DNA from 2 places in the Vibrio rumoiensis genome. Region 1 is predicted to be linked to the other one. Evidence: predicted binding sites of a transcription regulator. Region 1 holds the regulator's gene; the other holds the start of a gene.

The links. Region 1 encodes CRP, which controls carbon source genes, mostly activating them, when cyclic AMP is high. Its sites were predicted from a motif close to TGTGANNNNNNTCACA; they were not measured.
Region 2: the regulator CRP is predicted to act here: its motif matches at 9,073-9,088, upstream of recB (exodeoxyribonuclease V subunit beta).

What each region holds. Positions count from the first base shown of each region.
Region 1 is NZ_AP018685.1:283,917-300,031, forward strand. Features, by position in the region: gene spoT (bifunctional GTP diphosphokinase/guanosine-3',5'-bis pyrophosphate 3'-pyrophosphohydrolase) at 1-1,094, opposite strand, end outside; gene rpoZ (DNA-directed RNA polymerase subunit omega) at 1,120-1,392, opposite strand; gene gmk (guanylate kinase) at 1,514-2,137, opposite strand; gene VRUMOI_RS01270 (Na+/H+ antiporter NhaC family protein) at 2,350-3,705, opposite strand; gene VRUMOI_RS01275 (DsbA family protein) at 3,910-4,671, opposite strand; gene VRUMOI_RS01280 (protein disulfide oxidoreductase) at 4,728-5,222, opposite strand; gene VRUMOI_RS01285 (protein-disulfide reductase DsbD family protein) at 5,219-7,339, opposite strand; gene VRUMOI_RS01290 (hypothetical protein) at 7,419-7,823, opposite strand; gene VRUMOI_RS01295 (YicC/YloC family endoribonuclease) at 7,983-8,849, opposite strand; gene rph (ribonuclease PH) at 8,997-9,725, shown strand; gene pyrE (orotate phosphoribosyltransferase) at 9,855-10,496, shown strand; gene VRUMOI_RS01310 (aromatic amino acid transport family protein) at 10,725-11,930, shown strand; gene crp (cAMP-activated global transcriptional regulator CRP) at 12,211-12,843, opposite strand; gene VRUMOI_RS01325 (phosphoribulokinase) at 13,086-13,955, opposite strand; gene VRUMOI_RS01330 (YheU family protein) at 14,047-14,262, opposite strand; gene VRUMOI_RS01335 (TIGR02444 family protein) at 14,543-15,007, opposite strand; gene VRUMOI_RS01340 (ABC transporter ATP-binding protein) at 15,004-16,115, opposite strand, start outside.
Region 2 is NZ_AP018685.1:845,810-861,924, forward strand. Features, by position in the region: gene dapD (2,3,4,5-tetrahydropyridine-2,6-dicarboxylate N-succinyltransferase) at 1-789, opposite strand, end outside; gene VRUMOI_RS03885 (acetate uptake transporter) at 942-1,523, opposite strand; gene VRUMOI_RS03890 (RelA/SpoT domain-containing protein) at 1,680-2,459, opposite strand; gene VRUMOI_RS03895 (YebG family protein) at 2,751-3,041, opposite strand; gene VRUMOI_RS03900 (LysR family transcriptional regulator) at 3,164-4,066, opposite strand; gene VRUMOI_RS03905 (TDT family transporter) at 4,185-5,189, shown strand; gene recC (exodeoxyribonuclease V subunit gamma) at 5,271-8,798, shown strand; gene recB (exodeoxyribonuclease V subunit beta) at 9,201-12,866, shown strand; gene recD (exodeoxyribonuclease V subunit alpha) at 12,866-15,187, shown strand; gene VRUMOI_RS03925 (YhcH/YjgK/YiaL family protein) at 15,236-15,700, shown strand; gene argA (amino-acid N-acetyltransferase) at 15,917-16,115, opposite strand, start outside.

The DNA.
Region 1 (16,115 bases):
TCGAGCAAGCTTTGCATCCAACGCTGCGCTTTAATTTGCGCAGTGGTGCCGGAGCTATCACCATTGGCTTTATACGACCAGTGTGCTGCCACACCTTTGTCCGCCATTTGATCCATATCTTCAGTACGGATCTGAACTTCAACCGGTACGCCATGTGGGCCAACCATTGAAGTATGTAACGATTGATAGCCATTGGCTTTTGGTACCGCAATGTAATCTTTCATGCGGCCAGGGCGAGGCTTGTACAGGTTATGTACTTGACCTAATACTCGGTAGCAAGTGTCGGCAGTATCGACAATCACGCGGAAAGCATAAATATCCATAATAGTATGGAAACGTTGCTCTTTCGTGCGCATTTTATTGTAGATAGAGTATAGGTTTTTTTCTCGACCGAGTACGCGAACTTGTAAGCCGGCTTCTTGTAAGCGACCTTCAATTTCACTGTGAATGCGTTGAATCATTTCTTTACGGTTGCCGCGCGCCGCTTTCACTACTTCTTTCAATACTCGGTAGCGATTAGGATACAAAGCTTCAAAACCGAGCTCTTCGAGTTCAGTCTTTATGTTGTGAATACCTAAACGGTGGGCAAGGGGAGAGAAGATTTCAACTGTTTCACGGGCGATACGGCGACGTTTATCTGGGCGTAATGCGCCAAGGGTGCGCATATTGTGGGTACGGTCAGCCAGCTTAATGAGAATCACGCGAATGTCTTGCACCATGGCTAAGATCATTTTACGGAAGTTTTCAGCTTGAGCTTCTTTACGATCGCGGAATTTGAGTTTGTCGAGTTTAGAGACACCATCAACTAATTCGGCAACGGTTTCACCAAATTGAGCGGCGAGATCTTCTTTAGTGACCTCGGTATCTTCAATCACATCATGCAACAACGCCGCCATTAAGGTTTCGTTATCGAGATGCATTTCAGCCAGAATACGGGCGACCGCAACTGGGTGGATGATGTAAGGTTCGCCACTCGAGCGAGTTTGGCCTTCATGAGCCTCTTTTGCGACCAAAAAGGCTTCACGCAGAGTCTCAATTTGAGACTCTGGCAAATATTCTTGGGCAACGGCCTTTAAACTTTCAAATAAGTACAATTGTTATACGCCCAGAATAGAGAGATTAACGGTGGTGAACGATGCTGCTTACTGCTGCTAGTTCTGCCGCGTCTTGCTCTTGTTGTTCTTGGCGCTCACGTGCGTCTAGTACTTCTTTGGTGATCAAGCCTTCTTCGATTTCGCGTAGTGCGATAACCGTGGTCTTATCATTTTCTTCAGGAACCAATGCATCTTTGTTGCCAGTTTGCATTTGACGAGCGCGGCGAGCCGCAATTAGGACTAGGTCGAAACGGTTACCGACTTTTTCAACAGCGTCTTGGACAGTTACGCGTGCCATGGTGACTCCAATTAGTGAATTTTATTTAGAATGACGGGAAATTATACAGCCTTACTGCTAGAGATTCTAGCAATAAGATAGCTGTGTACTTATTTGTGTGTTTTAAGAGAAAAACTCTAATTTATTCAGCCAGTAAGGCTTGTAACATGCCGTTATATTTAACCGCTTGTTTGTCTTGTCTTAGACGCTCAGCACGAATAATGGCTTTAAAGTCCATTAATGCAGCATCGAAGTCATCATTGATGATCAGATAATCGTATTCATCATAATGCGAAATTTCAGATTTTGCTTTACTCATACGACCGGCGATCACTTCTTCGCTGTCTTGCCCTCGAGTATTCAAACGGCGCTCTAGTTCACCGTTTGATGGTGGCAAAATAAAAATGCCTTTGGCGTGTGGCATTTGGGTACGAATTTGACGCGCACCTTGCCAATCGATATCTAAGAAAATATCAATGCCTTTATTGAGGTTTTCTTCAATCCACACACGAGAGGTGCCGTAATAATTACCAAACACTTCAGCATGTTCGAGAAATACACCTTGTTCCATTAACTCAATAAAGTGATCTTTTTCAACAAAGTGATAATGAACGCCGTCTTCTTCACCTGGGCGTTGATCACGAGTGGTATGTGAAATGGACACCTTCATCGCATAGTTAGGGTTTTTTTCTAACATTGCAGAAATAAGGCTAGATTTACCCGCACCACTGGGTGCAGAAACAATATAAAGGGTACCTTTACCGATCATTATTCATTCACTTTTGTTGGGACTTATCGTTATCATTTTAGTCAACAAGGTGGTTTCACCAAAGCATTAAAAACAATAAGGATAAAAAAAGGGAGCGCAGAGTAGCATAAGGTGTTGAGAATTTGAATCTGTAAGCTGGCTTTGCCGATAAAATTAAAGCCACTTAACCGGTAAGCGGCTTTCATTAGAAGGCATATTTCACTATTAAACTAGGCGTGACGGTTTTTCACAAATACCGCAATGATCGCGCAAGCAGCCAAAATAAAGCAGTAGAAAGAGTTAGAGACAATTTCTAGCGGTGATAATTGAAATACCGAGCCCAATAATAAGATTTGAGCACCATAAGGCAAAATGCCCTGAGTGACACAAGAGAAAATGTCGAGCAAGCTAGCCGAGCGTTTCTCGCTGACGCCATTTTGTTGTGACAATTCACGAGCCACACTGCCCGATACAATGATGGCGACGGTATTATTAGCGGTACAGAAATTGGTTAGAGAGACTAAAATGGCAATGCCGAGTTCACTGGCACGTGAGTTCGCTTTAGCAGAATGTTTTGCGCCGAATTGATGGATGATGCGGCTGGCTAATTGGGTTAAAAATGCCAGACCACCTTGTTGACGCATCAGTTCACTTAATCCACCAATTAACATCGACAATAAGAAGATTTCTTGCATGTTGCCAAAGCCAGCATAGATATCTTTGCCCAGTTGGCTGAGTGCGTAATCCGGTACTGAATATAAGCTGACGCCACCGGCTAACACAATGCCCAAACTTAGCACCACAAACACATTCAGACCTGAAACCGCCAACACCAGAATGGTGAGATAAGGCAGGATTTTCAACCATTCAATATCACCGGTGGCTGGCGTTTGCGTCGCCGTACTGCTTAAAGCAAAAATGACAAGCGCAATCAATGCAGCTGGAATGGCGATTTTAACGTTTTCTCGGAATTTATCTTTCATCTCACAGCCTTGTGAGCGAGTCGCTGCGATAGTGGTATCAGAGATGATTGATAAGTTATCACCAAACATCGCCCCACTTAATACGACACCAGCGGTGAGTGGCATGCTCATTCCTGCTGATTGCGCGATCCCGACCGCCACTGGCGCAACCGCGGCAATAGTGCCCATCGACGTACCCATCGCAGTCGCAATAAAAGCAGAGATTAAAAAGATACCCGGTAGGATCATACTGGTAGGCAATAACGATAAGCCTAGGTTCACCGTAGCATCAACGCCACCAGAAGCTTTCGCGACCGCCGCAAAAGCACCCGCAAGCAAGTAGATCATGCACATCGCGATGATGTCTTGATGACCAACGCCACTTAAAAATTGTTCAATGGCTTTATTGATCTTTTCTTTGCTTAATAAAATCGCCACCACAATAGCAGGCAATGCTGCAATAGGGGCGGGCAGTTGATAAAACGCAAAATCCACTCCTTGCATGGTTAAGTAAGTGCCTACTCCAATGAATAACGAGAGAAATACACCTAACGGTAATAATGCCAATGCGGACGGTGCAGGGCGATGAGATGGAGCTGACGTTGATGATTCAGGGGCAGACATAACACACCAATAGTAAGGAATATCGAAAACAAAACAGGCCGCGCAGAGTAAAGCTTGCACAAGGGATTGTCAACGTCTAGACGTCTAAACATCTGTTCTTGGGTGGCAATAATAAAGGAGGGGTGAAAGTAAAAGAACGTTAAAAATAAAACAAAGGCCACTTGCTAGCCGCCTTTGTTTTGTGGGTTAGTGGGGCTTGATCAATTATTGGGCGAGTTGCGCTTGAATAATCGGCTCGAGTTTTTCAATCGGTAAATAGCCAGGAATCACCTGATCGCCAATGAGCATTGCGGGTGTGCCCTGCAAGCCAAGTTGCGCAAATAATTGATAGTTCTTAGTGACTTGCTGGTGCGTTTTGTCTTGAGGCTCCAATTGTTGACGAGTATCGGTTTTCTTGGCGACTCGTAACAATGAGCCTGGGTTGTGACTGCCTGGCTTGTTGACCAATAACTCACTGACTTGCGCAAACTTGGTAGGTTGATTTTGCCAAGTGTTCAGCGCATAAGAAGCCGAGTTTTCATCACTATTGATTTCTTTTAGTGGTACGAGAATATCCACGACTTTTAGCTCCGGATATTTCTCGGCTAATTGTTGTAATACCGGCGTGAGTTTTTTACACCAAGGGCAGCTGTAGTCGGTAAAAAATGCAATCGTCAGTTTCGGTTGTTTCGCACCGTAAGACGGTTGTTTCGCACCGTAAGACGGTTGGTCTGGGTTGTTGTAGATATAATCATGGTGTTGTTTTAACACCGCATCAAATTGATTTTGTTGGTGTACATAGCGTTGTAAGCTTTCATGGAGATCATCAACTACTTGTGGGTTATCTCGTAGCATTTGGCTAATGTCATTGATTTTCTGCTCAGTGGCTTGTGGCAACGTTGCCGCTTGTCGCGCCGTTACCGGCAAGCTCATCATCAGTAGTCCAAGCCAAATTACAGCGCGTTGTTTTATGGTGGTTCTCATCATAGTGGTTCTCATAATAAATAATTCCCAAGTGAAACTTAATAAAAGGGGTATGCGACTTAACTTAGCCATAGACGGGCAAGTAAACCGAGTGGCGAGGTAAAGCCGGTGGTGATGTGTTTAATCTCGCCATTTTTTACGATGAAAATGGTTGGCGTGACATTCACTCCCCACTGTTGGCCGATCTGGCTACGAGGATCATTGATGTTGGCAAAGCCCAACTGTTTATATTCAAAGTAGCGTTGCAGTTTGTGCGACTCACCAGATGATAGGGAAACGCCGACCGTGGGGTAGTAATCGCTCACCCAATTAACACTTGGCGTGACTAACTGACACACCGAACACCAGCTCGCCCAGAAGTACACCACCACAAGTTGCTGTTGGCTAAGCGCCTCAATATCAATCCATTGTTGATTAATATCTTCTGCTTTGAGGGTAAAACTGGTTTGTGTTGGTACTGACTGACTACGCCATAGATCAACCGCAATTGAGACGATAATCAGCAATAATAGGTACTTGAATAGCCCAATCAGTTTTGATTTTATCGACTTCATTGAACACCTCCCGAGGCTTGCGCGATGGCTTGCATCACATCGTCACTGGAGTAGATCACAGGTAACTCAATACCTTGCGGCGCTTGCGGTCCATACACAATATTGAACGGCACGCCAAAGCGATTATAGGATTGTAAGTATTCACTCACTTGTGGGTTGGGCACCGTCCAATCATCTTGCATGCGTACAATCTTGTCTTGTTGCAGCGCGTCATAAACCGGTTGTTGCAGCAGCACGCCGATCTTGTTGGCTTTACAGGTAATGCACCAATCCGCCGTTACATCGACAAACACGGTATTACCTGCCGCGACTTGTTGTTGGATATGCTGAGTATCTAGCGGCTGCCAGCTTAACTCGGCGGGCAACGGCGAGCGCCAATGATCAGCCGTGAGACTGGCAATGAAAAAGACTAATGCCGCGGCAATTAACCCTAGACTGGCGGTGATGCCAACCAAGCGGCCGCCAAATACCTGAACACTACGCCAAACGAGCAATAACAAAGCGCAGGCACTTATCGCCCATAGAAGTCCGGTCGATAGATGTGATGAGAGCAAAGTGATGAGCCACACGCAGGTCGCGAGCATCATCAAGCCAAATACCACTTTCAGGCGATTCATCCATTGACCCGGTCGAGGCAGTTTTAATGCTAATGAAGGGCGCAGCGCCACCAATAGCCAAGGTAGGGCCATGCCGATGCCTAGACCGGTAAAAATCAGAAATAACGTTAACCAGGAAGCGCCAAGTGCAAAGGCGACTGCGGTACCAAGAAACGGCGCAGAACAAGGCGTGGCCAATAATGTTGCAAACATACCTTGTATAAAGTGCCCGGAATGATTATTGCCTCCCTTCGTGGCGAGCCAAGTGTTCATCGAAGCAGGTAAACGCAGTTCAAATAAACCCAGCATATTGGCGCCAAACAAAGCGGTAACTAGAGCCATCACACCAAGAAAGCCGGCACTTTGAAATTGAATGCCCCAACCAATCGATTGACCAGACCACTTAAGGAGCGCCAAGCTCACGGCAATTAACCAAAACGAAAAGATAATGCCAGCCGCCGAAGCGAAAGATTGCATTCTCACCTGTGATTTTTGCTGGTGTTCCACACTTAATACCGAGGTGAGTTTCATACCTAATACTGGGAGCACGCACGGCATTACATTGAGGATCAAACCACCTAGCAAAGCAAAGAGAAACATCGTCAATAATGATGAGCCTGCGCCGGCTTCAATAACCGGTCCATCGGTTAACGCAATGGTTTGTTCGGCAATAAATTGCTTATCGACCACCGTGATTTGTACCGATTCACCGCTTAAATTCGGCTCACCTAACCAATTAGAAACATCAAACCAAGCCGTCAGCTGATTACCATCAATCGATACCCTTGGGTGAGAAAAACTGCTATCGGCAACATTTTCTGCCTTGCCATCAATAAACAGATCAGGTTGCTGCCAACCTTGCTGACTGGTGAGAGAGACTTGCAGTTTATGATTAGATTCATCCCATGTAGCTCGTGCATTATCCAATCGAGACGAATCTTGCGGCACTAAACTGACCGCTTGAGCATAACGGCGCATCGCCTCCGGATCCGCTTGTAAGTCTGATGGAGTAAAGCTGAGCTCTAACGGATAGTCGGTGATCACGCACACGGTTGAGCAAGACGATAAGCTTAAATTGGCCTTAAAGGTCACGGGCTGGTGGCTATCCTCGACCTTAATCGATAATGGAAATAACACATCATGCTTATAGCCGAGGGTCTCGATGCCTAAAACATCAAAACGCTGCGGATAAGGCCACTGCCAATCGACCGTTTCGATATTACTGGGGGCTTGCCAGTTTAGCTCTGGAGACACGCCGCCTTCGCCCGGAGAACGCCAGTAGGTTTTCCAGTCATCATCGAGTTTGACTTCAATAAAACCGGCGACATGCTGGTCAGCATCCATCTGTCCCGTTAATACAAATTGCACCTCAACTGGCGGGTGCTGTGGTGCTTTAATCCAGCCCGTCGTCAATGGTGCGGCGGTTAATTGAATGCTGAATAAAGCAAATAGCCCAAACAACCCAAAGCGCAATGGACAAAGCTTAGATTGAAGGCGTGTGAATACAGTAAAAAATGGCATAAGTATTCCTAACAATGAAAATAACAAACACGACCCACCCTATAAAAAGGGGGAGATGATTAGAGTGGTGGGTTATTTATCATTCTTGAAAAATACAAAGCTCTAAATGACGTCGCCGTTTGGGGACCGGAGGTTTATGAAATATTCGATGTGAGGTAAGACTAAACCACAGGAAGGCGGCAATTATTAAGCTCGGTAATAGGTTACTAATCACCACGCTATCAAGTTGATGAAAATGAAATTGCAGCAGCTTTTCTGATAAGTGGCATTCGCTCGCACTATCCGATTTCACTGTATTTTCAATGCTATTATCAGAAAATGCAGTGAAATTTGCAGCGACACTACTCGATTGAGAAGCCGACACCGAGCAAGCCGCCGACAACACATTCATATTTTTCATCAGGCACACTAACACCACCCACAGCACAAGAATCAGTGCCCAGCGAGTTGCGGTAGAAGTACGTAGATGATGCAGTGTTTTCAAACCTTACCTTTATCATGATGTTATGTAAGACATCTAAGAGACAGATGATGAGGGTTCAAGTTCGAATCGGCATCTGTTTGATTGTAACTAGGTGTGAATGAGAGTAATAAAAAGCCCTCAATCAAGAGGGCTGTTTTAGTTTGAATGCAGAGTGGTTGATTACTCAATATTCTGAATTTGCTCTCTCATTTGCTCAATCAAGACTTTCAGCTCAACACCTGATGCGGTTACATCTGTACTAATTGATTTAGACGCTAACGTATTCGCTTCACGGTTGAATTCTTGCATCATGAAATCGAGTTTACGACCACAGGCACCGCCTTTTTTCATAATGTTGTTGGCTTCTTTTACGTGAGAATCTAGGCGGTCGAGTTCTTCGGCTACGTCAGATTTTTGCGCCAGTAGAATCAGCTCTTGCTCAACGCGTGAGCTGTCGAGTTCGATTTTGGCTTCTTCAAATTTATTCATTAGGCGATCACGTTGCCATTGTAGGATCTCTGGCATGCGAGCACGGACTTTGGCAGCTTCTGCTGTGATGGCTTCAAGGCGTTGGTCGATCAGCGCTTTCATATTGGCACCTTCACGGCCACGCGCGTCGATGAAATCGGTCATCGCTTCTTCAAATGCCGCAAGCAATTCTTTTTGGATAGCATCCATATCTTGCTCTGGTGCTTCCATCACGCCCGGCCAGTTCATCACTTGGAATGGGTTAATGCGGGAGTCTTCACCGGTTAGCGACATCACTTGGTTGGCCGCTTGAATCACTTGCTTAGCAAGATCTTCATTGATGTTGAGGGCACTTTGCGCTTTGGTATTCGCTTCAAAACGTAGGTGACATTCTACTTTACCGCGTGCTAGACGCTTACGAAAACGCTCACGTAGGATTGGCTCTAAACCACGGAATTGTTCTGGTAGGCGGAAGTAAGTTTCTAAATAACGTTGGTTAACGCTGCGAATTTCCCATACGGCATTGCCCCAATCAGATTTGATTTCTTTGCGGGCATAAGCGGTCATGCTATAGATCATTGAAGATTACCTAGTCTAAATAATGTGGTGATTTTCTGCCGCTATGGTAGCACAGCTCAAGGTGAAAATGGCTAAGTGATGATCGCTTTTTAACGTTAAGCTCGTTATACTCTTGCCCCAATTCTATCGCTAATCAGGTATTTCTTTATGTCTTCAACTTTACGCCCAAATGATCGCGCTGCTGATCAAGTTCGTCCGATTAAAATGACTCGTAACTATACGGCTTATGCTGAAGGTTCAGTATTGGTTGAGTTTGGTAACACCAAGGTGTTGTGTAATGCCAGTGTTGAAGAAAAAGTACCGGGTTGGTTAAAAGGCCGTGGTAAAGGTTGGGTAACTGCTGAATACGGTATGCTGCCACGTGCAACCCATACTCGTAACCGTCGTGAAGCTGCCAGTGGTAAACAAGGCGGCCGTACTATGGAAATCCAACGTCTGATAGCTCGTAGCCTACGTGCGGTCGTCGATTTAGAGGTACTCGGCGAAATGATGATCACCGTTGATTGTGATGTGATTCAAGCGGATGGCGGCACACGTACCGCTTCTATTTCTGGTGCAAGTGTTGCCTTGGCTGATGCGATTCAATCATTAATGGCTTCTGGTAAATTGAAGAAGAACCCGATGAAAGGTCACGTTGCTGCGGTTTCAGTGGGTATTCTAGGTGAGCACGCGTTATGCGATTTAGAGTATGTGGAAGATTCTGCTGCCGATACCGATATGAACGTGGTGATGACCGAAGAAGGTAAGATGATTGAAGTGCAAGGCACCGCCGAGGGCGAAGCGTTCTCTCGTCAAGAATTGAATCAGTTACTGGATTTAGCCGAGAAAGGCATTAACGATATTATCGCGGTCCAGAAAGCCACTCTGGCGGAATAGTTTGTTTTTATAGCTCCTCATTGAGGGGCTATTTTTTTGAGTACAATTTGAGTCTGTTACAGCTGAAATTGAAGATGAAACCCTCTAGGGACTAGACACTAGAAACTAGGGACCAAATAGAGATATTTTATGAAAGCATATCAACGTGAATTTATTGAGTTTGCCCTTGAGAAACAAGTTCTTAAATTTGGCGAGTTTACTTTAAAGTCTGGCCGTACTAGTCCGTATTTCTTTAATGCGGGTTTGTTTAATACTGGTCGTGATCTTGCGCGCTTAGGTCGCTTTTATGCGGCAGCTTTGGCTGATTCTGGTATTGAATTTGATGTGTTATTTGGCCCTGCGTACAAAGGCATTCCGATTGCAACGACGACAGCAGTAGCACTTGCCGATCATCACGATATCGATACGCCTTATTGTTTTAACCGCAAAGAAGCCAAAGATCATGGCGAAGGCGGTAATCTGGTGGGTAACCCGTTAGAAGGTCGCATTATGCTGGTGGATGATGTGATCACAGCCGGTACCGCGATTCGTGAATCGATGGAAATCATTAAAGCCAATGGCGCTGATCTAGCAGGCGTTTTAGTGGCCATCGATCGCCAAGAAAAAGGCAAAGGTGAGTTATCGGCGATTCAAGAAGTAGAACGAGATTTTGGTTGTGCAGTGATTTCGATCATTAGCCTCGGCGATCTTGTGACGTACCTTGAAGAGCAAGGTGGTAATGCTGAGCAGCTTGAATCGGTAAAAGCATACCGTGCGCAATACGGCATTTAAGCTTTATTATTTCAATCTTTGAAAGCCAATGATGTCAAAACCTGGAGGGAATCTCTCTCTGGGTTTATTTTTATTTACATGTGTAATTATTTTTATACACACCAATAAAACCCCATTCCAAGTCAATTTTGTCGAATGTTTAATCAATATCTCGACTTTTCACCTCGATTTACTTCTGATAAATGGTAATGTGTCAGCTAAATATTCCACTAGGTAAAAGACACACTCATGAGTAACTCAAAGGTTTTTGGCAGTACTTTGATTATTGCTGGCACTACGATTGGCGCAGGTATGTTGGCCTTGCCAATTGCTTCGGCAGGCTTAGGTTTTAGCACTTCTTTAATCATTATGATTGGGATGTGGGCGTTAATGGCCTATACCGCATTGCTCATGTTAGAGCTGCACCAACATGCTGATTACGATGCCACTCTACACACGTTAGCGAAACAATTTTTGGGTGACAAAGGAAAATGGGTGGCGACTTTTGCCATGCTCTTTCTTTTCTATGCACTGTGTGCCGCTTACATCGCGGGCGGTGGTGGTCAGTTTAATGAAAAATTACATAACTGGTTTGCTATTGATGTATCTAATGGTATCGGTACGTTGATTTTCACCATCATTATTGCTGCGATTGTGACGTTTGGTACCTCATCGGTCGACCGCGTTAACCGAGTTTTATTTACCTGCAAGCTCATTGCGATGGCCGTGATGTTGTTCTTCTTAACGCCCAATATTCAAGCGGTTCATCTACTTAATATGCCATTAGAGAAAGGCTTGATTATTGCTGCATTGCCTGTGATTTTTACCTCTTTTGGTTTTCACGGTAGCATCCCTGCGGTGGTGCGTTATTTGAACCTTGATATGCAAGCATTGAAAAAGGTGATGGTTTTCGGTTCTTTACTACCGCTAGTCGTCTACATCTTATGGCAGCTGGCCACGCTCGGTGTGGTTGAACAAGCCACGCTTTCACAAGCGGGTGATGTTACCGCTTTAGTGGGCACGCTTTCACAAGTGATTCATAGCTCGGTGATTTCACAAGTCGTTTCTGTCTTTGCCGACTTGGCGTTAATCACTTCCTTCCTTGGTGTGAGTTTAGGCTTATTTGAATTTTTAGGTGACAGCTTAAATAAGAATCAAAGCAAAGGTGGCCGTGTTGGTATTGCACTAGTGACATTTGTACCACCGTTATGTTTTGCGCTGTTCTACCCACAAGGTTTTATTATGGCCTTAGGTTATGCAGCGATTGCGTTAGCGATTTTAGCCATTTTATTACCGGTTGCGATGGTGATGCGTTCTCGAGTCCTAAACCAAGAGACTCAGTCGTTTACCGTTTCCGGTGGAACGCCAGCCTTAATGCTAACACTTGCCGTTGGTGTGGTGATTATTTCAGTTCAAGTTATGATCAGCCTTGGGATGTTGCCGGCAATAGGGTAATTTCGATATTCGTGTCTAGGACGCTAGGCTCGGGAGCTGAAAGAATTATTGACATTAGTTTGTCTCGCTGCACAATCTTCTCGGCTCTCGGCTCTCGGCTCTCGGCTCTCGGCTCTCGGCTCTCGGCTCTCGGCTCTCGGCTCTCGGCTCTCGGCTCTCATCTTTTTCGATCCACAAGCAGCGTAGCGCCCGAATAACGAAACTCGAATACTAAAAAAGCCACTGAACTTATCATTCAGTGGCTTTTAATTTTGTAACTCTGCTAAACGCGATGTAATGCTTAACGCGTGCCGTAAACCACGATGGTTTTACCGTGGGCAGAAATCAAGTTTTGCTCTTCTAGCATCTTCAAGATACGGCCAACCGTTTCACGTGAACAACCTACAATTTGACCAATCTCTTGACGAGTGATCTTAATTTGCATGCCGTCTGGGTGCGTCATTGCATCAGGTTGTTTCGCTAGGTTTAGTAGCGTTTGAGCGATACGACCGGTTACGTCTAGGAATGCTAAGTCACCTACTTTTTGGCTAGTGATTTGCAGACGTTTTGCCATTTGTGCAGAAAGACGCATCAAAATATCTGGGTTAACTTGGATAAGTTGACGGAATTTCTTGAATGAGATTTCAGCAACTTCACAAGGTGATTTGGCTCGAACCCAAGCAGTACGCTCTTGGTCTTCTTCAAATAGGCCTAATTCACCAATGAAGTCACCTTGGTTCAAGTAAGACAAAATCATTTCTTTGCCTTCTTCATCCTTGATTAATACAGCCACGGACCCTTTTACGATGTAATAAAGGGTTTCTGCTTTCTCGCCTGCGTGAATCAAAGTACTTTTTGATGGGTACTTATGGATGTGACAATGCGATAGAAACCACTTTAATGTTGGGTCAGTTTGAGGTTTACCTAGAACCATAATTTGTTACTTCCTCTACAAGGCTTGCTCAGTTTTGAGTCATTCATCCTGAGACCGGCTAAACTGGTCAAATAGAATAGGTGTTAATTGTTATAGCTACAAACTTTGTTGCAGTCGCCCTTCAATACTACCCCTTTCTAGAGCGGATTTCTTGACTTTGATCGGCTAAGTGTGGGGTTTTAGGGGATTAAACCGTGTTCAATGTCACAGAGTCGGCACTAAGTGTGTTCTGAGTAACACTTTTAGGCGATTTTTCCTGTTTCGATTAATTGATGGAGTAGCGGCTGAATAATTAATTCCATCGCAAAACTCATCTTACCGCCCGGCACAACAAGTGTGTTATGACGTGACATGAATGAACCTTCAATCATTGCGAGCAGATATGGGAAGTCAACATTCTTAATTCCACGCAATCGGATCACCACAAAGCTTTCATCCAAACTCGGTATGCCTTTGGCATTAAGCGGATTGGATGTATCAACGGTGGGTACACGTTGGAAGTTAATGTGAGTGCGGGAGAATTGTGGCGTGATGTAATTTAAGTAATCGTCCATTGAGCGCACAATTGAATCCATCACCGCTTCACGTGAATGTCCACGGTCTCGAGTATCACGGACGAATTTTTGAATCCATTCAAGGTTAACAATCGGCACCATGCCAATCAAAAAATCCACATGTTTGGAGACATTAACATCACCATCGACCACCCCACCATGTAAGCCTTCATAAAAAAGAACATCGGTATTTTCAGGTAGGTCCTGCCATGGTGTGAAAGTGCCAGGCATTTGATTGTAAGGAACGGCTTCATCAAAGCTGTGTAAGTAGCGACGAACTTTACCCGTACCTTCTTTGCCAAATTGATGGAAAAAATTAGCTAGAGCGGGAAAGTCATTCGCTTCAGGGCCAAAGTAACTGATGTGTTTACCTTGCTCTTTGGCTTTACGGATCGCGACATCCATTTCTGGGCGTGTATAGCGATGGAAGCTATCGCCTTCAACCCAAGAGGCTTTGATGCCCATCATATTGAACATTTTTCTGAAGGTTTCTGAGGTGGTGGTCGTTCCTGCACCTGATGAACCCGTTACTGCAATAATGGGATGCTTTGCCGACATGATAATCCTTTCTTTCGACTTAAATATTGAGAGATAGTGTAGATGAATGATCCACAAGAATAAATAGCGGCACCATTTGACCGCTTTTTCACTAGCTCAACTCATTGATGGATTTGATATCGACGCTCTCATGCAGTTCAGAGAAAACAATCGCGACACTGCCTGATTTTAGTTGTCCCTTCACTTGTTTGATCTTGGTTTCAAGCGAGGTTTCTTGCATACCGTAATCGGTACCTTCACGTAGGATAAACTCTTTGATTAAGTTATCGAGTGTATCAGGATCGATGTCTTGCCATGGAATGATCATTTATGAGCTCCAGAAAACCACAGATTCTAAAGAATTGCAGTTGAGGTTAAATAGGTTGGCGATAGCCAAGTGGCATGGTGAAGTCAGCAGCGTTATCGCCCAAGTAAGGATGATTATCTACCCAAACACTAGAGGTGGTGCCTTAGCGGTACGCTTTTAGTGTTCCTTTGTCCTAACCCAATGCATCACCGATTTTAATTGGTAGACCCATTGCTTGTAGGGTGATGAAACTGGCCAGAAGTAAGGGAATATATTTTGTAGATGGCATGAAGATTAGCCTTTAATTTTCTATCTTATAAAAAATGGCTGACAGGTGTGGCGCGCCTAGTTTTTGACAATAAAGATGAGTCATTGGTTGGCTCGTTCTTGATGATAGATCAAGATGATTAATACAATGAACAAGATCGGATTGTTGTTGGCGTTCTAATTGTAATTCAAATTGCAGTGATTCACGATAAAGTGTATCAGGTAAGTGAGGTTTGGCTTTGCGGCGGTAATCTCGAAATTGTTGCAATAGGGTTTCAGTTCGCTCAATCGCGTTATCTAATTGTTCCCATTGCTGTTCAGAAAGGCTCAATTCATGTTCATCGAGCCATTTTAATAATAAGACTAAGTTAACCTTGCCTTTATGCCGGTTCTGTAAAACTAAGCAAGCTTCTTTTATTTCACGCACGCCGTAATGTTGCAAACTAAATTGCCATAAGCGTTCAAAAGTTAAAGGCAGAGGGTTATATTGCGTCATTATTGATTAAGAGATTCCAATTCTTCTTGCAAGGCCATCCATTCCATTTCAACGTCTTCTAACTGAGATTTACTGGAGGCTTGCAATGTTAATACTTCGGTAAGCTTAGCCTTATTTTCATCTTGGTAGAGAGAAACATCGCCAAGTTGTTCTTCAGCATCGGCTAATTGTGCGCTCAGTTTGTCCATTTTTACTTCGAGTTGTGTCAGTTTTTTGCGAATTGGTGCACTTTGTTTACGTAATTCTGCTTCAAGTCGCTTTTGTTCTTTACGGGCTGCGGCGCTATTTTGACTTGGTTCCGTCGTGCTATCAGGCTGTGCGTCTTTTTTATCTTGCTTTTGTTGTTCGGTAAGCCATTTGTAGTAATCCCCTAAATCACCATCAAATGGCACGACTTGTTTGGCGTCGACCAGGTATAAATCATCGGTGGTAGCACGGAGTAAATAGCGGTCGTGACTGACGATGACCATCGCACCTTCAAAGGTTTGTAGTGCCATGGTTAAGGCTTGACGCATATCTAGATCAAGGTGGTTAGTGGGTTCATCGAGCAAAAGTAAATTCGGTTTTTGCCAAACGACTAAGGCGAGAACGAGGCGCGCTTTTTCACCACCTGAAAATGGTGCGACTTTATCGAGCGCTTTCTCACCGACAAAGCCAAAGCTGCCTAAGTAATCACGTAGTTGCTGCTCTGTATGATTGGGCGCTATCTGCATCATGTGTTGTAAAGGGGTTTCTTCAGGATGCAAGGTTTCCAATTGGTGCTGAGCAAAGTAACCAATTTTCACGCCTTGAGAGTAGGTTAAATCACCACTTTGTGGATTGAGTTCGCCGGAAAGCAATTTAATAAGCGTCGATTTACCCGCGCCATTACGACCAAGTAGGCCAATACGGCTACCCGGAACGAGATTTAATCGAATATGTTCTAGTATTAAGTTATCACCGTAACCTGCCGATACTTGATCCATCATCATGATTGGGTTCGGCAGAGCTGCAGGTTCTCTAAATTCAAAGCTAAATGGGTTATCAAACTGTGCGGGGAGCACTTTTTCCATTTTCTCTAGTGCTTTAATTCGGCTTTGGGCTTGACGAGCTTTAGAGGCTTTGTAGCGAA
Region 2 (16,115 bases), 560 kb from region 1:
GGCACCTAGTAGGCTGTTCTCGCCAATAGAGATCACCACTTTACCGCCGCCTGATAGTGTACCCATGATGGAAGCACCACCACCGATGTCAGAACCTTCGCCAACCATTACACCGGCTGAAATACGGCCTTCAACCATGCTGACACCAGTTGTACCAGCGTTGAAGTTGATGAAGCCTTCGTGCATGACAGTGGTGCCTTCGCCGACATGTGCGCCAAGACGTACGCGAGAGGTATCAGCAATACGTACACCGGTTGGAACAATGTAATCGACCATTTTCGGGAACTTATCTACGCAATCGACAGTTAGTGTTTCGCCATTTAAGCGAGCTTCAATTTGACGGCTTGCTAATTCAGGAAGATCGATCGGCCCTTGGTTAGTCCATGCAATGTTGTGCAGTAGACCAAAAATACCATCAAGTACGATGCCATGTGGCTTCGCTAAACGATGAGAGATCAATTGAAGTTTTAGGAAGCCTTCAGCGACAGAGCTTGGTTGCTCATCTTTAGCAAGAACAACTAATACCAGTGGTTGAGAAGATTGCGCGGCTTTTTCGGCAAAATCAGCATTCGCAATGTCACCATTTGCTGCAAATGCAGTCGATAGTTCACCAGCAAGCTCATTGCTGATTTCAATCGCTTGGTTGCCTTCTGAGTATCCTGAAACCTGCGCAATTGCTGCAACAAGTGCATCTGATGGGTTTAAGACTGGGCTTGGGAAAAATGCTTCGATGATTTTACCATCACGGTTTTTGGTAGCCGTACCAAAGGCAAGTGCGAAATGTGCCATTTAAAAATCTCTCCATATAAAGTAAAGGGTAAACGTGTATTTACCGATTGAATTGCAAATGTTGTCTCCAATCATAATGATTGCTAGCCAGTGTGGAAAGGCTTGAAGGGAAAATAATCAGCATTGAACTGCATTATTATTCATGTTTTTTGTCACTCTTCGGTCTTTATTGGAGGATTCACCCCAATAGGTAGAAAATAGACTCCGAGTTCTTGTTGGAGTATTTTTGCGACGGCTAGATAAAAAGCACAACAACCGCATAGGATCCCAACCAAACTTGCTATCACATTAATAGATGGCGATGGAATAAATTGCTGCAGTGCTAGCAGGAGATACAACACGGCTAAAGAGGTGAAAATGGCGAAATCCATCAAGCTTAATTGGCGAGCGATGATAGCCATGATGCTCGTAAATATTCCCCATAACAGGAAATAACAGCCAACCAAGGCTGTCGGAGGAGTTAGAGAGATATTCATTAAAGGAAATAATAAAATCCCAACATAAGATAGCCAATAGAGACCATAGGCACTAAACGTGATCCCAGCAAAAGTATGACCTTGTTTGTACTCGACCAGCCCGATAAAAAGTTGAGTCCCACCTCCAAAAATAAGTGCCATTGAAATGATTAATGCATTTAATGGAAATAACCCGAATCCGTGCAAGTTCACCAATATACTGGTCAAGCTAAACGCAAATAGCCCTAATGGCGTGTAATCAATAGAAAAGGATTTCATAGAGTGAGTGGATGAATAATTAAACTGTGAGAATAGTAATAGCACTCTAACAAAGAAGTGTGAATGATTGCATTCAAAATTGTACACAATGGTTAGGTTTCGTTTTCGGGAAGATCAATTAACGGTATTAATATCACTTCCCATTCTATTTGCTACTTACGCTGCTTGCTCTAAAGCAGGAGGCGTTAAGTAATATTGCCAAACGTCATGATATAGGCTTAGTGATTGATTTCTAAGCTGATTGACTTTCGATTTTTCAAACTCATTGAGATTTCGATTTTCGATCATCGCGGTACGCTCAATGTGCTGAATTTTTTCATAAAGAACGTGTTCCTCACCACTTTTAATTTTAGCAATTTCATCTAAATGGAATTGCACTTCGGCGATAAGGCCAGAATGGGGCATTTGAACCAGTACCTTTAGATCGCGATAACCAGAAGGTGCGGGGGTTTTAAAACGATTTTTGACCTGTAGTACGCTTGCTTGCTGGTGAAGTTGTTGATAGGCCCTAACCAGGCTTGGTAAATCTTGCGCAACAATGGTTGCCCGTGCTAAATCGGTAATTCTATCCGCTTGTCCGTTGAGTTTTTTCTCGACTTTTTCTTTTGCTCGCTGCTGAGATTTTACGCCAGCAAAGGCTGGTTGAGTGTGAGTATTTAAGGCAATACTTTTACACAGCACTTCTAATTCATGTTGAGCTTGTGGGGCTTGTGAATAGAGATGGTCAAAATTACCAATAGGCTGCCTGAGCGTATCGGAGTGAATATCTGGAATACTGTATAAGCCACTGAGAGAATGTTTAAAGGCTTGAGGACACGATTGATTGATTTGTGGACGGGATTGCGATGATTGTACTTGATTCAACTGAATAGCATACGCCGGGGTGCGGCTGAGTAGCAGCAACATGATTGTTGTCGTACGTAAGAAAAACTTCATAAGCAACCTCTATCAGACAATAAAACGGGGAACCTAAAGGATATGTTTTGTCTTGGTGCGAATAAATTTTCTATGTTCAACGACTATTTGGAAAAACGAGAGTGAGAAAACTGTCGTAAGCTAATCGTGTTGAATCAACGCTGATACTTACAATAGCAGAGTGTAAGTCGAGAAGATGTTATGGAAGTTTCAGCTTTCGGTATTAATTGTGAATTAACCGTAAGGGAATGTAAAAACAGCCAGTTGCTATGGGGCTAACTGGCTGTTTCATTTGTATAGTGAAGTACAGGCTTATGCTGCTTCGCTATCTTTATCTGTGCTTTTCGGCGCTTTGGCTTTTTTTTCTGTAGGACGACGTTTAGCCCCTAAAGCGAATAATACTTCATCTTTATTTTGTGCAAGATACATAGATAACTCTTCTTTTTGGTTATCATCTTCAATGATCTTGCTGCTTTCTAACAAAGTGAATAGTTCGTCCGCCATATCCAACATTTTGTCATAAGCGTCAGCTTCAGCCTTGGAAGTAAAAGTCATCTTTTCTTCTCCGTTGCGTTCCACCACGTACTTGACGATTACAGCCATGGTTATCCTCGTATGCAATTTTTTGAATGTATTTAATACCAACGTTTATTACTGGTATAACTGTTTTTTTATACAGTTAATTTTGGTAAATGTCCAGCAGTTATCGTTTTTGTTATGCGATGCTAGATTGAAGTGAGCATTTTCCAATCAGTACAAAATTGCATAAAGGTTTTCAGTAATGGGCTTTGGTATTTTTCTTTGTGTACCAGTAGCCAAAAACGACGCGTCATATCGAGTGGTACTTTTAACTCAACAACCCGATTATCTCGAATGGCCGATTGTGCCGCTAAGCGAGATAGACAAGCTAAACCAAGGTTGGCCGCAGTGGCATTGATAATGGCTTCCGTAGTATTGAGTTGGAATGACTCTGTCCATATTTCAATCCGTGGAGCGACGGTACGTAAGAAAAATTCTCGAGTTCCCGAACCTGCTTCACGTAGTAACCACTGGGTATTTTCCAAATCGCCAGCTTTGATTGAGCCTACTTGGGCGAGAGGGTGATTGGGCGCGCAGACGATACACATTTCATCTTGGTTCCAAGGCCGCATTAAAAGTTGGTCGGATTGTACTTTTCCTTCTACCAATCCTAAATCGAGCTCGTAATCAGTCAGCTTTTCACAAATCAAACTGGTATTGGAGATTAATAAGCTTTGTTGCTGATGCTGTGAGTGTCGGCGAAAGTCTCGCAGCAAATAAGGTGCAACTTGGTTACCTATGGTATCACTGGCACCAATTTTCAATTGACCATGTAGAGACTGATCAAACTGAAACATGTGTTGAATGTCTTCACTACGGTGCAGAAGTTCATCGGCAAGGGGTAATAAACGTTTGCCTTCTTGATTTAAAACCAAGCGGTTATTGACACGATCAAACAGGACATGACCTAGTTGCTTTTCCAGTTCCCCTAAAGACAAGCTCACGGCGGCTTTAGATAGAAATAACTTTTCAGCTGCCGCGGTTAAGGTTTTGTGTTGAGTCAGTGCGGTGAATACTTTGAGTTGTTTGAGTGTCACATTGGTCGCCATAGTGGATCTCGATTTATGTTTTATTTATTTAAACGGTTGTTAAATATAATTAGATATATTTAAACATTGTGCAAGGTTATTATGTGCTCATTGGTTACTTTTACCCTGTGAGGCAATGATGAATCAGACGATTAAGACCCGAATTGCTGGCGCTCCAACTCCTATGGCTGGACTGGCTTTAGGTATCGCGAGTTTAGGATGGTGCTGGGAAAATGCCTTGCCACTTAATGGTTATGCTCAACACTGGAGTGCTGGGATTGCTTCGGTTTTATTAGTTATTTTAACGATTAAGTTTATTTTTCATCCCAAATTGATTGCCAATGATATCGCGCATCCTGTTGTCGGCAGTGTTGTTCCTACATTCTCAATGGCAACAATGGTGGTATCAAGTACTGTCGGGCATGTTAACCCTGTTTTGGGCGATAGTTTGTGGTTATTCGCGGTAGGGCTGCATATTATTTTCTTAGCCGCATTTATTTACCATAGAGCAAAAGAATTTAAAGTTCATCACATGGTGCCGAGTTGGTTTGTACCGCCGATTGGTATCATTGTGGCAGACGTTTCGTATTCAGGTAATCCAACACTTTCTTGGATTGCGTATTCCGTATTGGTGTTTGGTATTGCCTGTTATGCCGTTATGCTACCGATGATGATTTATCGTTTTATTTTTTGTCAGCAAGTACCCGATGCGGCGAAGCCAACCTTGGCCATTATGGCCGCACCTGCAAGCTTATCACTGGCGGGTTATTTAACCTTTACGCCTGAGCCGTCTTTGTTATTAGTGATGAGCTTAATGACGCTTGCGCTACTGATGACAGTGCTCATTTATTTAGCGTTTTTTAAGTTGTTAATGTTGCCTTTTAGTCCCGGTTATGCGGCTTTTACGTTTCCTATGGTGATTGGCGCCACCGCGCTATTTAAAACGGCGCATTGGATGGCGACGGTGGAGGTCTTAGCCCAATATCGGGAGTCGATTCAATTATTGGCGATGGGGGAGCTTATCGTGGCAACACTGATTGTGGCGTATGTCGCGTTGCGTTATTGGATGTTCTATCGCCCACATCAATTACTTGGGCTGCCAACAAGAACCATCGATATAAATAATAGAGTTAATAATCACTAATACATTCGGTTAAACAATTTCAACCCCCTAAGGCACTTATGCTAATCTGTGACTATCTGAGCCCTGTAGCGTGAGTGCCTTGTGTTTACTGTTTACCATTCCAATCAAGTTGATGTTTTAAAGTCTCTACTGGTTGAGCTGATCCGTTTAAACCCGCTAGAGAACCCATTCCAAGCGGAACAAATTTTGGTGCAAAGTCCTGGTATGTCGCAGTGGCTGAAAATGGAGCTTGCCAAAGAATTTGGTGTCGCGGCGAATCTCGAATTTCCACTTCCCGCGACCTTCATTTGGAATTTGTTTACCCAAGTTTTACCTGATGTTCCTAAGCGTAGTGCATTTAATAAAGATGCGATGACGTGGAAGTTGATGCAAATTCTGCCTACTCAGTTAGAACAGCCTGAATTTTCGCCATTAAAGCGCTATTTAGAATGCGATGACGATCAATCAAAACGTTATCAATTAGCCGAAAAAATTGCCGATATTTTCGATGGCTATTTAGTGTATCGTCCAGAATGGATCGCCGCCTGGGAAGCAGGGGAAACCGTTAATGAATTGGATGGCGAGCATCCGTGGCAACCTATTTTGTGGCAGGCTTTATACGATCAAACCGTTTCGCTAGGTCAGTCGCCGTATCATCGTGCCAATTTATATGAACACTTTATTGATATGCTGCAAAGCTATGTCGGCGACGTAAGCCAACAAGCCAACCTGCCTAAACGTTTATTTGTGTTTGGTATTACCGCATTACCTCCTCGTTATATGGATGCGTTGCATGCTCTAGGTGAACATATTGATGTGCATTTAATGTTTACCAACCCTTGCCGTTATTACTGGGGCGAAGTGCGCGATCGTAAATATTTAGCCAAACTGGCCGCGAAATCCCGTCAAATTGTCCATAGTGAGCAATCTTCAGCTTGGCTGAAAGGCACGATAGAGCAAAATGCGCTGACAGAATCACAAACCTTGCACACTAAAGACGCCGTGGGGAATAGTTTACTTGCCTCAATGGGGAAATTGGGGCGCGATAATTTGTATTTATTGTCTCAGCTGGAAGCGAATGAAATTGATGCATTTGTCGAAATTGAGTCCGACAGTTTATTACACGCGATTCAGCAAGATATTTTAGAGTTACGCGAGCATCAAGACGACGACTTATCGGCGACAACGAGCGATTATAAACCCGTTGTTTTACCTGACGATACTTCAATTCAATTGCATGTCTGTCATAGCCCGATGCGAGAGGTGGAAGTATTACACGATCGCTTATTGGCCATGTTTGATGCAGACCCAGATTTAAACCCTCGCGATATTATTGTGATGGTGGCCGATATTAATGCCTACAGCCATGCGATTCAGGCAGTCTTTGGTAATGCTGCAGGTGAGCGCTATATCCCTTATTCGATTTCAGATCGCAGTGTTGATCAAGAAAACCCAATTCTCCAAGCCTTTATGCGTTTGATGTCGTTGCCAATGCGCCGCTGCCAAGCCTCGGAACTGCTTGAGCTACTTGAAGTTCCCGCCGTGATGCAGCGTTTTGCGATCAATGATGATGAGTTTGAACGTGTGACGCAATGGGTGCAACAGGTTGGAATTCGTTGGGGGTTGGATGAACAAACGGCTGCGCAATTTGACCTTCCTAGCCATAAACAAAATACCTGGCTATTTGGTATTGAACGCATGTTATTAGGCTATGCGATGCCTGAATCCGCAGGGCTTTATCATGCTGGTGATGATGTGATTGCCGCCTTTGATGAAGTACAAGGTTTAGATGCCGAACTGGCGGGTAAATTAGCCAGTTTTGTTAGCCTATTGCAGCAATATCGAGACCGGTTGTCGCAAGCTCAACAATTTTCGACATGGCAGCACTATTTGCTGTCGATGTTAGATGATTTTTTTGTGGTAGAACTAGAAGGTGAAGTGATTCTGGGGGCTATTCGAGATTGCATTCAGCAACTGAGTGAGCAATTGCACGATGCTGGATTTGAGCAAGATGAAGAAATTTCCCCACAAGTGCTTGAGCAATATCTGCAAAACCACCTGTCGAATGCACGAGTTAGCCAGCGTTTCTTAGCCGGACAAGTGAACTTTTGTACCTTGATGCCAATGCGCTCGATTCCTTTTAAAGCGGTGTGTTTATTAGGTATGAATGATGGGCTCTATCCACGTAGCGTGGCGCCCGAAGGTTTTGATCTGATTAATGGTCGCACACGTCAAGGCGATCGTTCACGCCGTGATGATGACCGTTATCTTTTCTTAGAAGCATTGTTATCTGCTCAACAATATTTGTACATCAGCTATGTGGGGCGATCCATTCAAGATAACAGTGATAAAGAGCCATCAGTGCTGGTGGCGGAATTATTAGAATATTGCCAGCAAAACTACACACTTTCAGAACATCAATCGCAGCCGAGTGATGAGTCTGGACAAGCATTAGTTGATCATTTAACGCATGTGCATCCTTTGGTGCCGTTTAGTGTACGTGCGTTTGATGGCAGTGATGCCGCGCTCGCCAGCTACGCCAAAGAGTGGTTGCCTGCCGCTCAACAAGCCAGCCAAGAACCAAGTAACCATGTTGCCCCGTCATTTATCCAATCGTTAGAACCTTATTATTTACAGTTGGATAAAGAGTCGAATGGTCAATATTGGCTAGAGTTGCAAGATCTACTGCGCTTTTGGCGTTTGCCAGTGAAGTACTTTTTCAATCAACGATTAAAAACCTATTTAGATATTAGCCCGCTATCGGTTAATCAAACGGACGATGAGCCTTTTGCGCTGAATGGCTTAGATAACTATTGGTTTGGTGAAAACTTACTTGAGCAATGGTTACAATCTTCGATGCCGACACTAGAGGAGTTTGATGAGTGCGCCAACGCGTATTTACAACAGCACCAAGCGAAAGGTCAATTACCGCTCGCCGGGTTTGGTGAACTAGCGGCACAAAAATTACAAGCCAATGTTCAGCCATTGGCCGCCGGTTTATTGCCTTATTTAGCAGGGTCTAAAACTGATGTGGAAATCTCACTCGAGTTCGAATTAACGCTCGGTGAATATAAGCAAACCCATCACTTAGCAGGTTGGCTGACTGGACAATATCAACAAGGCATGTTGCGTTATCGTAGTGGCGGAATTCATAGTGCGAACTTATTAGGGTATTGGATAGAACACTTATGTTTAAATGCAAGTGGGCACTCACTACCTACTCATTTATTTGGCGTGCGAAAAGGTCAAGTTCAGCAATTAGAGCTACAGCCTTTAACCTCAGAACAAGCCAAGCAACACTTACAATCTTTACTGGAAGCCTACTATCAGGGGATGGATGAACCATTATGGTTTGCTCCGAAATGTGCTTTTGCGGGCATCGAGCAAGGTTATGATAAGCAAGGGCAGTGGCTTGGTTTTGAAGATCAAGAAATCAAACAAAAAGCTTATCAGGCAATGGAAAACACCTTCAATGATAATTTCGTTTCAATGGGAGAAGGAAGTGATCACTATATTCAACGAGTTTGGAAACAATGGGATCATGAGCTTGCTGAATCATTAATACAAAAAGCTGAGCTTTGGCTGCGCCCGTTAATAGAACATTGCCAAGATCACAGTGATGACGAATAACATAACGTTTATCGTGGTTAAAAAGAAACGCCGCCAGCAAGTCATTATAAGTGTAGGGCGCTTGCTGGGCGGCGGAGAGTCGAGGTAATGGTTTTGTTTCTGTCTACTTTGGGCATTTTTTCAGTATTAAAACTGGGGTCATTGTTAGAAGCGAATCCATCGCTAAAACAACAAATAATGCCGTAGATCGTTATTAGATTATGTTTGCATTAAGCCAGTTAAACGTGAGTGGCTTGATGTGGCGGGAATAGTAAGCCGATAATGCAGTAAAAAATGTGAGTAAATTCTCACTATCAATTTTGTTTGGATACTTGAAGGCATTGATCGTACAAAGTGAGAATGTCCTCACGAAAGAGCAATCAGCCTATCCATTGAAAGACCAATTTTATTAGGACAACCTTAATGGCGCAATCTCTCAATAGTATGACTTTCCCACTGCATGGCGCTCGTTTGATCGAAGCCTCCGCCGGTACCGGGAAGACGTTTACCATTGCCGCTTTATACTTACGCTTATTGCTTGGGCATGGTAAAGAGGGGACGGCGCATCAAGTGCCATTAACGGTTGATCAAATTTTGGTTGTGACATTTACTGAAGCGGCAACCGCAGAGTTACGTGGCCGAATTCGTCAGCGTATTCACGAGGCGCGTATTGCATTTGCACGAGGAGAAACCTCAGACCCTGTGTTAGCTCCGTTATTGGCTGACACGCCGAATCAGCAAGCCGCGATTGAGATCTTATTGCAAGCAGAACGCCAAATGGATGAAGCGGCGATTTTCACTATTCATGGTTTTTGCCAACGAATGCTGACGCAAAATGCTTTTGAATCTGGCAGCCGCTTTCAAAATGAATTTATTACTGATGAAAGCCAACTTAAGCTACAAGTCGTGAGTGATTACTGGCGTCGTCATTTTTATCCATTGCCGACGGTATTAGCAGCGCAAATCCAATCATTATGGAATAGCCCTGAGTCGTTATTGCATGAAATTGGCAACTACCTCTCAGGTCCAGCGCTAAGTTTTCCAAGGATTAAACTCGATGTCGATTTACCGGCACTTTATCAGCAGCACCTAGCTCGAATCGAAAAAGTGAAATCACTTTGGAATGCGAGCCGTAGTGATTTGTTTAGCTTGATTGATAGCTCGGGGATTAAAAGAAACCCATACAACAAAACGCGTTTACCGGCTTGGCTTGATGAAGTGCATGAGTGGGCAGCAAGCGATCGAAATGATGGTCAAATTTGCGATAAGTTGATTCGCTTTTCACAAAGCACATTAACGTCTGCCACTGATGCGAAAAAAGGCCCGGTCGCAGAGCATGCGGCATTTGTGGCGATCGATGAATTACTCGACAACCAGCCTGAGTTTGAGCTGATTTTTAAATACCAAGCGATTCAAGGTTGCCGTCAGTTATTGGCACAGGCTAAGCAGCGTCAGGCTCAACTTTCCTTTGATGATTTATTGAGTCAGCTTGAGCAAGCGATAGTGCAAGATGAGGAAGGTTTGTTGACTGGCCGTATTCGTCAGCTTTATCCAGTGGCGATGATTGATGAATTCCAAGATACCGACCCTCAGCAATATCAGATTTTCCGTCAAATTTACTTGGATTCGCCGCAAACTGGTTGGTTTATGATTGGCGATCCGAAGCAAGCGATTTATGGCTTCCGTGGCGCCGATATTTTTACTTATATTCAAGCTCGTAACGAGGTAACGGAACATTACACTCTGGAGACTAACTGGCGCTCAAGTAATACGGTGATACAGGCGGTAAATGGTATTTTTAGCTTTGATGAGCGACCATTTTTATACGATGCTGATATTCCATTCTTGCCAGTCAAATCCAGTCCTAATGCTGACAAGATGCATTGGACGGTAAACGGTAAAACTCAACCAGCCATTGGATTGTGGTTATATCAACCGGACATAAGCCAGCCCGTTGCCGCGCAAGATTATAACCAGCACATGGCACAGCACACGGCTTACCAAATCCATCATATTTTGAGCGCCTCTCAGCAACAACAAGCGCTATTTATTGATAAAAAATCCCAAGCGCATCCGATTCAAGCTGGTGATATTGCGGTATTAGTACGCACTGGTCGAGAAGGTAAATTGATCAAAGAAGCATTGGCCAATCAAGGCATTGCCAGCGTTTATCTGTCTAACCGTGATAGTGTGTTTGATAGTGAAGTGGCGCAAGATGTATTGCGATTATTGATGGCGGTGGCTAATCCCAGCGATGAATATTCATTACGTGCGATTCTCGCCAGTGATCTGCTTGCATTGAACATGGCGCAGCTCGATCAGTTTAATTATGATGAAAATGCTTGGGAAAATGCGGTTAATGAGTTCGAGCAATACCATCAATTGTGGCTAAAGCGTGGCGTGTTGCCAATGATGCGCGCGATGATCAGCCAAAGACAGATTGCTGAGCGTTGGTTATTGGAAACTCACGGTGAACGTAAATTAACGGATTTACTGCATTTATCCGAATTGGTGCAGCAGGCCAGCTTGTCGCTCGAAGGGGAAAGCGCATTAATTCGTTGGTTGGCAGAAAATATTGAGCAGCATGATGGTGAAATTAGCGATCAAACTCAGCGTTTAGAGTCTGAGCGAAATTTGGTGCAAATCATCACCATTCATAAATCAAAAGGGTTGGAATACGATCTGGTGTTTCTGCCTTTTGCCAATAATTTTAAAGCGGCAAAAGTCGCCAAATATTATCAAGCGGATAAGCAGCAAACCATTTTAGATTTATCCAAACCTGATGACGGTTTAGCGTTGGCAGAAAAAGAACGCTTAGCTGAAGATCTGCGTTTGCTTTACGTCGCACTCACGCGTGCCGTTTATGGTTGTATTATTGGCCTTGCACCACTCAAAAAAGGCAATACTAAAAAAGATGAATCGACCGCGCATTTAAGTGCCCTTGGTGCAATCCTTCAACATCATCAAGCGAAAGAAAGTGCTGGTTTAATGGCCGCTTGTCAGCAAATGTGTTCAGATGTGAGCAGTATTGAGCTCATCGACTTTCCAAATGAACCAACAGAACGTTTTGCGCCACTAGAAAGCGAGCTACCTACTTTGCAAGCCAAGCGTTTTTTAGCGTCAATTGATCGTCAATGGCGTATGACCAGTTACTCCAGCTTGGTGAAACAAGGCCATCATGCCACGCACTCACAAGAGGTCAGAACCGCTGATTTTGATGTCGCCATTGATGCACAAAAACCGATTGATTCCGATGCTGCCGAGCTCAAATTGGCACAAGATCTCCATTTTATACCGGATCTCGAGGAAGAAGTCCTTGCGGATCCTTGGTCAATGTTTGAATTTCCACGCGGAGCAAGGCCCGGGACTTTCTTGCATACCATTTTTGAGCGAATCGAGTTTACTTCTCAAGCGGACAGCCCTGAAAATACTCAAGTCATCACTGATTTATTGCAACAGGAGCAATATGATCTGCAATGGCTACCCGCCATCCAAGTCATGATTCGCCAAGTGATGCAAACGCCTTTAGATGGGCATGAGCTGCGTTTAGGGGACAAAGGACCGAATCAAAGATTGGTGGAAATGGAATTTTTACTGCCGGTTGAATCTTTACTTGCCAGCCAACTGAATCGCTTGGTGAAAGATCATGATGAGCTGTCTCAAGTGGCGGGTGATTTGGGCTTTTTACCGACCAAAGGCATGTTAAAAGGCTTTATTGATTTAGTGTTTGAGCATCAAGGTAAATACTATATTTTGGATTGGAAATCGAATCATTTAGGCCACTCTATTGAGGACTATCATCCTGAAAATCTGAAACATGCGATGATTGATCATCGTTATGATTTTCAATATCAAATTTATGCTTTAGCACTGCATCGTTTCCTGCAAAGTCGACTTGCTGATTATGATTATCAACAACATTTTGGTGGTGTGTATTATTTATTTTTACGTGGCTTTGCTCAATCAGGCGAAACGAATGAGCAAAGCAAGCAACCAGAACAAGATACGTTATATGGCGTATTTTCTGTTAAACCGAGCGAAGCGTTTTTGCAACAGTTTGACCGTTTATTAGATGGGGAGTCGGCATAATGACACACACGATTAACTCGTCGATTGTCGAACCTAATTCAGCACTCGATCTGCTTTTATCACTCGAAAAACTTGGGGCGATACGCGCAATTGATGTTCAGTTTGCTCGCTTTATTCATCAGCAATGTCTACTCGGTCATCATGATGAAATTCTACCTTCTCGTTTGCAAGCGGATCATATTGCGTTACTTGCCGGTCTTGTGAGTTATGAATTTGGCCGAGGCCATATCTGTTTACGTCTGCGTGATATTAATGTCAGTGAAACGTTATCGTTCACGTTCTGGGCAAGACAATATCCAGAATTGAAGGCTCGCTTTGCTGATTTGCTATTTCAATATAATGAAATGGATTGGTTGGAGTTGGTTGAGCAATATGTCGGGCTGGATAGCAGCGTCATTGGCGTTGCTTGCAAAGAATCAACGGACTTACAAGCACGCCCTATGATGCTTGAGCACGACCGACTTTATCTGACTCGTTATTGGCATTATGAAGCGGAAGTCGCGAAGGGGTTCATGGCAAGAGCGAAAACATTGTGTGTTGAGTCAGATGCTTTTTCTGCCATGAAGCAATCATTAGAGGATTTATTTGCCCGAGATTACACCTACCTTTGGGATGCACTACAAAGTGGTGTGCACAATAGCCCGACTGAGCGTCAACGCTTGGTATGTGAAATGCTCGATGTGGTCAAAACGGATAAATTAGATTGGAACCGCATTGATTCGGTGATCGTTCAGGCAAATCAAGTGACGCAGCTTGAAGCATTAGACACTTTGGTTCCTTTATCGGTTTGTTTGAATTGGCAAAAAGTAGCGGCGGCGGTGGCGCTAACCCGTCAATTTTCGGTGATTTCCGGTGGCCCTGGAACCGGTAAAACGACCACGGTAGCTAAATTATTGGCCGCTTTGATTGTTCAATCTCAACAACTGACAGGAGCACACCATTCTGTTCAAGCACCCATCATTAAATTGGTTGCCCCTACTGGTAAAGCGGCGGCACGTTTGACTGAATCGATTGGATTGGCGATTGAGCAATTGCCCGTGAGCAATCAAATTAAAGCGATGATGCCATCTCAGTCGAGTACCATTCACCGATTGTTAGGCGCAAGACCGAATACGGTGGAGTACAAATATAATCAATCGAATCGATTACATTTGGATATTTTAGTGGTCGATGAAGCATCAATGGTCGATTTGCCTATGATGTTCCGATTACTGCAAGCGCTGCCGAGTCATGCGCGTTTGATTTTATTAGGCGATAAGGATCAGTTAGCGTCAGTCGAAGCGGGGGCGATTTTAGGCGATATTTGTCAATTTACTGCTCGCGGCTATCAAGCTGAATTTGGCCAGTTATTATCTGGATTAACCGGTTACCAAAGTCTCGTTGAGCCTCAATCAGCGGTTAAAGCCAATACAATTTCGGATAGTTTGTGCATGCTACAAAAGAGCTATCGTTTTCATGCACGTTCTGGCGTGGGTCAATTGGCGAAAGCGATCAATGCGGGGTTGCCGAATCATGTTGAGCAAGTTTGGCGACAAGGCTTTGATGATATTCATTTACACCGAATGAATCCCTATTCATCTACGGATATGTCACCTGATAGCTTGAATGTAGAGCAAGCTCAGATGGCGCTATGTGACATGATGCTTGATGCCTATCTTCCTTATTGCCAGCAACTTCATCAATTTAGAAATTCAGAACCGTCGATGGTTCAAGGTGATTTATTTTCGGCATTCGATACACCAACAAAACAGACGATGGAAAACCAAGCATTCGCCACCTTAAAAGCATTTTCTCAAGCGAGATTATTATGTGCAGTGCGAGAAGGTGAATTTGGCGTTGAACGTATGAATGCGCTGGTAGAACAAAAACTGGCTCGTCAACAGCAAATTATGCCGATTGAAGGGGAGTTATGGTATGTCGGACGCCCGGTGATGATCAGCCATAATGATAGTGCACTAGGGCTGCATAATGGCGATATCGGTATTTGTTTATTAGATGAAAGTGAATCGGTGCCTAGATTAAGGGTGTATTTTGAAATGCCCGATGGCCGGATAAAAGGGGTACTGCCTAGTCGAGTACCTAAGCATGAATTGGCCTTTGCAATGACCATTCATAAATCACAGGGCAGTGAGTTTGCTCATACCGTGATGGTACTGCCGAATAAGATGAATCAAATATTAACGAGAGAACTTATTTACACTGGTGTGACGCGCGCCAAATCGCGTTTGGATTTATTTGCCAATCCAGCGGTTTTGGCGCAAGGTGTTCAAATAAAGACCCTACGTTCTAGCGGGTTAAGTGATAAACTGATGCAAGGTTGATCGGCCACTCGGCCTGAGTAATGAAAAATAATAACAAAAAGGTGAGATATGTTTTTTGGCAACGTTGAGCGCTTGGAGTGGAGTTCTATACTTCCGGAATCATTTTTAAGTTATATCCGCCAAGCGATTCTGATCGCTCAGGATAACGAAGAAAATGGTCGTTACGAGATTGATGGTGATAACGTTTTTTGTGTATTGATGACACCAGAAACGGAATATAAAGAAGATCGAAAAACTGAGATTCACCGTGACTACTTAGATATTCAAATCATTTTAGACGGCGAAGAAACTTTTGGTTATTCAATAGAGACACCACAAGCTTTGCTTGATAAGCCAGATTATACCAATGATGTACTGCTGTTTAATGAAGTGAGTAACGAAAGCTTTATTTCGCTGAGAAAGGGTGATTTTATTATCTTCTATCCAGGTGAATCACACCGCCCACAATGTGCGACTCGTGAACCTATGATGGTAAGAAAGGCGGTTGTGAAAGTGCATAGGGATTTGATATAAATTAGTTCCTAGTTCCTAGTTCCTAGTTCCTAGTTCCTAGGGGCGAGTTTCGAGGACACTACGTTCGGGAGCCGAAGAGCTTAATACTTTAAGTGATACGTATTGCTTGTAAGCTCTTTTCGCAACACGAAGCGAAGCGCTCCCGGATCTCGCAACCTTTCTCTTTGCCTTTCCTAGCAGCGCAGCGAATCTAGGGACTAGCCCCTAGAAACCTATTTATATCTTCAACACCAATATCTTCGACTTGCGCTGGTAGTTATACAAACCACGTTTTTCCATTGGCAGTGAATCCACGCCCACTTCTTCAAAACCTTGTTCACGAAACCAATGCAAACTGTGAGTCGTTAAGACAAACAGCTTATTGATTCCCATATTTTTGGCTTCTTGACTCATATGCTTTAATAATACGACGCCT